Regions from separate parts of the Bacillus sp. AK128 genome, predicted to be linked through region 2. Evidence: a T-box and tRNA genes for the amino acid it is inferred to sense, from the RefSeq annotation. Region 2 holds a T-box; the other holds one or more tRNA genes.

Region 1 (4,249 bases), 1.9 Mb from region 2:
GGGCATGATGATTTGACGTCATCCCCACCTTCCTCCGGTTTGTCACCGGCAGTCACCTTAGAGTGCCCAACTGAATGCTGGCAACTAAGATCAAGGGTTGCGCTCGTTGCGGGACTTAACCCAACATCTCACGACACGAGCTGACGACAACCATGCACCACCTGTCACCTTTGTCCCCGAAGGGAAATTCCTATCTCTAGGAAGGTCAAAGGGATGTCAAGACCTGGTAAGGTTCTTCGCGTTGCTTCGAATTAAACCACATGCTCCACCGCTTGTGCGGGCCCCCGTCAATTCCTTTGAGTTTCAGTCTTGCGACCGTACTCCCCAGGCGGAGTGCTTAATGCGTTAACTTCAGCACTAAAGGGCGGAAACCCTCTAACACTTAGCACTCATCGTTTACGGCGTGGACTACCAGGGTATCTAATCCTGTTTGCTCCCCACGCTTTCGCGCCTCAGCGTCAGTTACAGACCAGAAAGTCGCCTTCGCCACTGGTGTTCCTCCACATCTCTACGCATTTCACCGCTACACGTGGAATTCCACTTTCCTCTTCTGTACTCAAGTCCCCCAGTTTCCAATGACCCTCCACGGTTGAGCCGTGGGCTTTCACATCAGACTTAAAGGACCGCCTGCGCGCGCTTTACGCCCAATAATTCCGGACAACGCTTGCCACCTACGTATTACCGCGGCTGCTGGCACGTAGTTAGCCGTGGCTTTCTGGTTAGGTACCGTCAAGGTACCGCCCTATTCGAACGGTACTTGTTCTTCCCTAACAACAGAGCTTTACGACCCGAAGGCCTTCATCGCTCACGCGGCGTTGCTCCGTCAGACTTTCGTCCATTGCGGAAGATTCCCTACTGCTGCCTCCCGTAGGAGTCTGGGCCGTGTCTCAGTCCCAGTGTGGCCGATCACCCTCTCAGGTCGGCTACGCATCGTCGCCTTGGTGAGCCGTTACCTCACCAACTAGCTAATGCGCCGCGGGCCCATCTGTAAGTGATAGCCGAAGCCATCTTTTATTCAGTCACCAGGAGGTGTCTGAAATTATCCGGTATTAGCTCCGGTTTCCCGAAGTTATCCCAGTCTTACAGGCAGGTTGCCCACGTGTTACTCACCCGTCCGCCGCTAATCTCCGAAGAGATTCGCTCGACTTGCATGTATTAGGCACGCCGCCAGCGTTCGTCCTGAGCCAGGATCAAACTCTCCAATAAAGTGTTTGATTGCTCATTACACCGGCAATCTACTGAGTTACTTCACGTTAGCGAAAATAACTAATAGTAGATTTTAATAATTTATTACTTTGCGTTGGTTATAAAACCAACACGCTTGACGTTTTGTTTAGTTTTCAAAGAACTTGGTCTCATGACCGGAAATTAAATATACCATGAATAGTTAATATTATTCAATGCATAATTTTTTCCAGTTGGTTTTAATGGAGCGGGTGATGAGAATCGAACTCACGACATCAGCTTGGAAGGCTGAGGTTTTACCATTAAACTACACCCGCACAATACTTATATTAGATGGTCGGGAAGACAGGATTTGAACCTGCGACCCCCTGGTCCCAAACCAGGTGCTCTACCAAGCTGAGCCACTTCCCGTCTATGGCGCGCCCGAGAGGAGTCGAACCCCTAACCTTTTGATCCGTAGTCAAACGCTCTATCCAATTGAGCTACGGGCGCCTCTCTTCTATTGAAGAAGGTTATATTAAATTATCACGTTCGTTTCATCTCTGCAAGATACAAAGATTGGTGCGGCCGAGAGGACTTGAACCTCCACGGGGTTACCCCCACTAGGCCCTCAACCTAGCGCGTCTGCCGTTCCGCCACGACCGCATATGCAATTTAGGTTTAAATCTCAAAGAAAAATGGTGCGGATGAAGGGAGTCGAACCCCCACGCCTTACGGCGCCAGATCCTAAGTCTGGTGCGTCTGCCAATTCCGCCACATCCGCGTGGCTGGGCTAGCTGGATTCGAACCAACGCATGACGGAGTCAAAGTCCGTTGCCTTACCGCTTGGCTATAGCCCAATATTTAATTTAAGTGAATAATTATCATTTTTGAAAATAGATATAACTATATGGCGGTCCCGACGGGAATCGAACCCGCGATCTCCTGCGTGACAGGCAGGCATGTTAACCGCTACACCACGGGACCATATTTAAAATGTCTTTTAGGGAATAATGGAGAAAGAAACAATTGTTTCTCCCTCCATTATTAAAGTGACCCATACGGGATTCGAACCCGTGTTACCGCCGTGAAAGGGCGGTGTCTTAACCGCTTGACCAATGGGCCGTTATTAAAATTGTATGGCGGAGAAGGAGGGATTTGAACCCTCGCGCCGCGTTAACGACCTACACCCTTAGCAGGGGCGCCTCTTCAGCCACTTGAGTACTTCCCCGTTGGCTCCACCAGTAGGATTCGAACCTACGACCCTTCGGTTAACAGCCGAATGCTCTACCGCTGAGCTATGGTGGAATAACAACTATAATTAGTAATACATCATTAATTACTAATCTTTATCAATCTCGCTATTTAGTAGCGACTTGTATATAATATAACAGGTTTTTACTAATGTCAACTTGTTTAAGTTTGGTAATTTTCTTACTTAATTACCTCTTCTCAAGCGACCGTTTCTATAATTTATCACAACTAATTTGGACAGTCAATACTCATTTCCCATTAATAAGAACGAGCTTACCTCTACATTTTCCACAAACATACCTTTCCGTATTCACCCTTCGTTTTCTTCTATATGATTGAGAACACTTTGAACACTCATATTCTAAAAATGTAGCATTTCTAATTTGTTGAGTAGATTGTAGGGTAGAACAAAACCGAGGGGCCCCCACTAGCTTTAGTAGCTTTTTAAAATCTTCATCACGATGCTTGTATCCTTTTCCCATTAGATGAAGATGATAATGACAAAGCTCATGTTTGATAATTCCAACAAGCTCACCCATGCCCAACTCTTCAAAATACTTCGGGTTAATTTCGATATCGTGGGAACCTAATAAATAGCGTCCACCCGTTGTTTTCAGCCTTTTATTAAAACTCGCTCGGTGAATAAAGGGTCTTTTAAAATAAGTATCGGAAATTTCTACTACTAACATTTGCAGCTGATCATCTGTCATACATAATTCACTCCTGATATACGCACCTATTCACATCATTTTTCATAATTATGTAATACATCCTTCATTATAATGCCTAAGGAGGTATGAACAATGCCTATTTGGTTAAAAAATCAAATGACTCGAGCTTATTATGAAAAAAACAGATACCAAATTAAGCTATTAAACCAGTGTTGGTTCTTTTATAGAAAAAAGAATTTTACAGATTAGCCTTACTTAAATACTATAGAGAAGAAGCTAACCAACAATTGCTGATTAGCTTCTTTGTTAATCATATTAGATGTCTACTTAAAACTAAATTAATTTTCCTGTTCTTTTGGGGGAAGCATTGTTAGCGCTACTCGACCTTTCTTGGAATCTACATCCTCCACCCAAACGGTTACAACATCTCCGACTGAAACAACATCCAAAGGATTTTTTATGAATCCTTTACTTAATTTAGAGATATGAACCAAACCATCCTGTTTCACACCTATATCAACAAAAGCACCGAAATCCACTACATTTCTTACAGTTCCCTGAAGCTCTAATCCTTTTGTAAGATCCTCTAGCTTCAAGATATCTTTTTTCAATAAAGGCTTCGGTAGCTCATCACGAGGGTCTCTTTCCGGCCGTGCTAACGAATCTAAAATATCTCGAAGCGTAAGTTCTCCAATGCCTAGTTCTTTAGAAACAGAGACAACATCAATTTCCGCTAACTTCATTTTCATATCATCTGATCCTAGATCTGAGATGGATGAATTAAGCTGTTTAAGAAGGTCCTTCACCACTTGATAATTCTCGGGATGAATAGGAGTACGGTCGAGCAAATTATTTCCCTCTGGGATTCTTAAAAACCCAATACACTGTTCATATGTCTTGGCACCAAGTCTCGGAATTTTTTTTAACTCTTTTCGATCGGTAAACTTACCATTTTCTTCTCTCTGTTTGACAATATTATTAGCTACCGTTTTACTAAGTCCCGCTACATATTGTAGCAAAGAGGACGAGGCTGTATTTACATTAACACCAACTTGGTTTACTGCTGTCTCTACCACGAAGGAGAGGGAGTCACTTAGTTTCTTTTGTGCTACATCATGTTGATACTGTCCAACCCCTACAGACTTAGGATCAATTTTAAC
Region 2 (4,249 bases):
ACATCAACGATTATATCTATGGTAAGAGAGGGAATAGCGTTAACCATTCTGCCTGAGCTTTCAATTCCTCTAGATCTTTCGGATTTAAAGCCTATCCCTTTACTTTCAGCTGAAAGAAGAAATATTGGATTTGTTTTAAAGGATATTCAGTCCATTTCACCAGGTGTAGCTGAGTTTATTGTACATGCAAGGAAATCTATAAAAGATATGGAGTAGTTTTTTTACCAAACATTATTACAAAACTAGGCTTAGAGGGAAATTTCCTCTAAGCCTAAATTATTTTGGATACTAAATACACTATCTTAATTAATGGCTCTGTTAATGTTTGTTGTTGATTTCCGTTCCAGGACACTCGCTTTCCGCGGGCGGGTTCGGGAGCCTCCTCGGCGTTACCGCCTGCGGGGTCTCCTTCACCACGCTTCCCCCGCAGGAGTCTCGCGTCCTTCCACTTCAATCAACTCTGCTAAAAATCAACACTGTACTTTAACACAGCTTAATTAATAAGCACGAGCAAACCAAACTGTGTGTTTTGATTCTTTCCCACAGTTAATGCAAGTTTCCTTTGTGGTCGGTGGGTTAAATGGAATGTTACGTGTTGTAAATTTAGTGTTTTCTTTTACACTTTCTTCACAAGCATCATCTCCACACCAACCTGCTAAAATCCAACCAGGAATGGTTTCATTTTGTTCAGATTCTGTTAGATGTTGCTCTAATTGCTTGATTGTATCGATATGCGTGTGTGAATGATTGGTTCGGAATGCTTTAGCCTTTTCGAATAAACGTGATTGCATGGTGTCAAGTTCTTTTAGAACACTCTCAACCAATGATTCTAAAGGCACGGCTATTTTCTCCTCTTCATCACGGGCTTTCATTAGACCTTGGTTATTTTCTAAATCACGTGGGCCAAGTTCAATACGAACAGGTACACCTTTCAACTCCCACTCATTAAATTTAAAGCCTGGAGACTGATCAGAATCATCAAGTCGAACTCGAATTCCTCTATCTTTTAAAGCTGTAAAGATTTCATCTAATTTTTCGATAATAACAGGGTTCTTTTTCCATGGCCCCACTGGGATTAACACAACCTGAGTCGGCGCAATTTTTGGTGGTAAGACAAGACCTTGTTCATCACCATGAACCATAATCACCGAACCAATTAAACGTGTCGAGGTACCCCATGAGGTTGTATGGACATATTCATGTTTATTTTCTTTATTTAAATATTTTATCTCGAATGCTTCTGCAAATTTTGTCCCCAAATAATGAGAGGTCCCCGCTTGAACCGCTTTACCATCTTTCATCATGGCTTCAATGGAGTAAGTATCAATTGCCCCAGCAAAGCGTTCTGATGGTGTCTTTTGCCCATCATAAACGGGAATCGCCAGTAATCCTTCCACTACTTCTTTATAAATATTTAACATTTGCATCGTTTCTTTACGTGCGTCTTCTTCATCGACATGAGCGGTGTGACCCTCTTGCCATAAGAATTCAGAAGTACGGATAAATGGTAGAGTTTTCTTCTCCCAACGAAATACATTTGCCCATTGATTAATTAGAACTGGAAGATCTCGATAACTTTTAATCCAGTTTGAATACAAATGACCAATCATAGTTTCTGAAGTTGGTCGCAATGCTAAACGTTCTTCTAACTTTTCTCCGGCAGCTTCTGTTACCCAAGGAAGTTCTGGAGAGAAACCTTCAATATGATCCTTTTCCTTTTGGAAGAAGGACTCTGGGATTAACATCGGAAAATAGGCATTACGGTGGCCTGTTTCTTTAAACCGCTTATCCATTTCATTCTGAATATGTTCCCATAATTCATAACCATCTGGTTTAAAGGCAATACATCCTCGAACTGGCGTATAATCCATTAAATCAGCTTTTTGAATGGTATTAATATACCATTTTGAAAAATCCTTCATTTGTTCAGACATTATCTTTTCCTCCTGCGAATGAAATAGCTTTTTTAAATAAGCTTTGTAACGAAAGCTGCAAATAATCAACAATAGTCACACCAAATAAAAAAAGCATAAAGAGTCCTATAAAAAGGACGTCTTTATGCTTATAGACGTGGTACCACCTTAGTTCGACATTAATAAAAAATATTAAGTCCTCAAACGTTTGTAACGAAACGACTCGGTTAGTTTGAGCTAACATCTCTGTGGTAGGGTTCAACAAGAAGGGGTGATATAGCTTTCAGCCAGGGCTATATTTTCTGTTTCACAATTCTTATTTACTTAGTCACTTCATTGATTATTATTTATAAATCAATATATCAATTTGTTACATGTAATACAATCCTTACTTACTGATATTTCTCAATTAATGATCTTAATCACAAAAATACAAAAGCCTGACTTCACTATTGTGAAATCAGGCTTTATCTAGATGTATGGTTTCTACGAGGGAGTTTTATCTTCCCCCATTTTATTTCTATTATACATAAGTTGATTAATTTTTATCTTTTTTGTCGAACGGTAGGTTTACTTAAGTCCTGAATAGGGTAAATATTGTTAAGTGAATTTTCTAATTAGATAAGTTATATAGATTTAAAGGAACAAACGGGGGGTATATATGAGAAATTATCAAAAAGCAACCATAGAACAACCTAATAACTTAAGGAATTTATTAAATAGTTCATCTATTTGCCAACATGGTGGTCATATCTTATATACCTATACCGATCAGGAGCAATATATCGAAAATGTTATTGAATTTGTTGTGGATGGAATCACCAAATGTGAGACGGTCCTTTTTATTGATACAGTTGAAAGATTTAACCAGTTAAAACATAAATTGTATACGATGAATTTTTCTGAGGCTGATCTAAATTCCATCATTTTCATGGAGGCAAACCGTTTCTATTTAACCGACGAATCTTTTAATGTAGATTACACGATAGATAGACTACACCAACATCTAAACTCATTATTAAGCAACGGGTTAAAGGTAAGGATATGGGGCCATGTTGTTTTTCCAGATTCACATGCTAACCTATCTCACCTAAGAGAATATGAATCTAGGTCTGACATATTCCTTCATCATCATCAACTCCTTTGTATTTGTGCTTATGACGGTTTAACGGTACCTTCTACCATTCAGAATGAAATGCTCAAGGTTCATTCATACATGATGACAGATTTTGAGGTTGTACATTCACCTTTTTATCAAACCAATCACCTAGAAAGAAAATCAGAAAATAGTCGATTTTTAATGGAGGGAATAGTTGATCATCGATTAATCAGTGTTCAGAATGAACGATTGAATCAAAACGAAGAATTTTATAAAAGCCTACTATGTGAAATCCCTATCGGCGTCATTATTAGCAAAAATGGAAGAATTGTATTTATGAATGAAGAAGGAAAACATTCTTTACGCTTTTCGAATAATCTTGACTTATTAGAACAACAACTCTCTCCTTTTTTAACTGGAATTGAACCTGAAAATTCAGAGGTAAATATAAGAGAATTTAACCTTATAACTAATACCGGAGACACTCTCACTCTGCAAATGAAGTCAATTCCAACCTGGTATTTAGGGGGAGAAGCTACTTTACACACCTTATTAGACTTTACCGAGAAAAAAATAAAGGAACAACAATTAATTCGTAGCGAAAAGCTTAACATAGCAGGAGAGTTAGCAACTTCTATTGCTCATGAAGTTAGGAATCCATTAACGTCGATTAAAGGTTTTATCCATTTAATTAAGAATAATCCTAGTAAAGAATCCTATTTTAAGATTGTTGAAGATGAAATCGATAAAATTGAACAAGTATCTAGTGAGTTTTTAATGTTGTCAAAACCTTACCGAGAAAACAGTAAGCCTATCCATATACATAAAATTTTAAAGAATGTTCAGACTTGGTTACAGCAAGATGCCTTATCCAAACATATTGATATGATAGTAATAAATAATTCAGAGGAAGATTTATGTATTGAAGGGGAAGAAATTAAAATAAAACAGGTATTTATTAATTTAGTTAAAAATGCTATTGAGTCTATGGATAAAGGCAAGATCTATATTCAGTTGGAAAAGATTCAAGATCAAATTAAAATAGACATTATCGATGAGGGGCCAGGAATGCCCAAAAGGTTACTATCGAGAATAGGCGAACCCTTTTATTCTACAAAAGAAAAAGGAACAGGCCTTGGACTCATGGTCTCCTATAAAATTATTAATAATCATAAAGGTACGATAAAAGTGAATAGTCAAGTTGGAAGAGGTACAACTTTTACTGTAACTCTCCCAT

The links. A T-box is a leader RNA that pairs with one kind of tRNA and senses whether it is charged. The one in region 2 lies ahead of proS (proline--tRNA ligase), so its partner is inferred to be a tRNA-Pro.
Region 1: it encodes a tRNA-Pro, which carries the amino acid that the T-box ahead of proS (proline--tRNA ligase) is inferred to sense. The anticodon was not compared.

Annotation. Positions count from the first base shown of each region.
Region 1 covers NZ_CP096379.1:4,453,416-4,457,664, forward strand. Annotated here, with positions in the region: rRNA gene M1D60_RS22200 (16S ribosomal RNA) at 1-1,206, opposite strand, end outside; tRNA gene M1D60_RS22205 (tRNA-Gly) at 1,429-1,502, opposite strand; tRNA gene M1D60_RS22210 (tRNA-Pro) at 1,520-1,596, opposite strand; tRNA gene M1D60_RS22215 (tRNA-Arg) at 1,601-1,677, opposite strand; tRNA gene M1D60_RS22220 (tRNA-Leu) at 1,745-1,830, opposite strand; tRNA gene M1D60_RS22225 (tRNA-Leu) at 1,864-1,948, opposite strand; tRNA gene M1D60_RS22230 (tRNA-Gln) at 1,950-2,024, opposite strand; tRNA gene M1D60_RS22235 (tRNA-Asp) at 2,076-2,151, opposite strand; tRNA gene M1D60_RS22240 (tRNA-Glu) at 2,218-2,289, opposite strand; tRNA gene M1D60_RS22245 (tRNA-Ser) at 2,305-2,395, opposite strand; tRNA gene M1D60_RS22250 (tRNA-Asn) at 2,398-2,472, opposite strand; gene M1D60_RS22255 (SprT family protein) at 2,667-3,128, opposite strand; gene cmpA (cortex morphogenetic protein CmpA) at 3,222-3,338, shown strand; gene M1D60_RS22265 (Tex family protein) at 3,428-4,249, opposite strand, start outside.
Region 2 covers NZ_CP096379.1:1,607,028-1,611,276, reverse strand. Annotated here, with positions in the region: gene M1D60_RS07890 (LysR family transcriptional regulator) at 1-216, shown strand, start outside; gene proS (proline--tRNA ligase) at 498-1,934, opposite strand; T-box leader at 2,044-2,259, opposite strand; gene M1D60_RS07880 (ATP-binding protein) at 2,575-4,249, shown strand, end outside.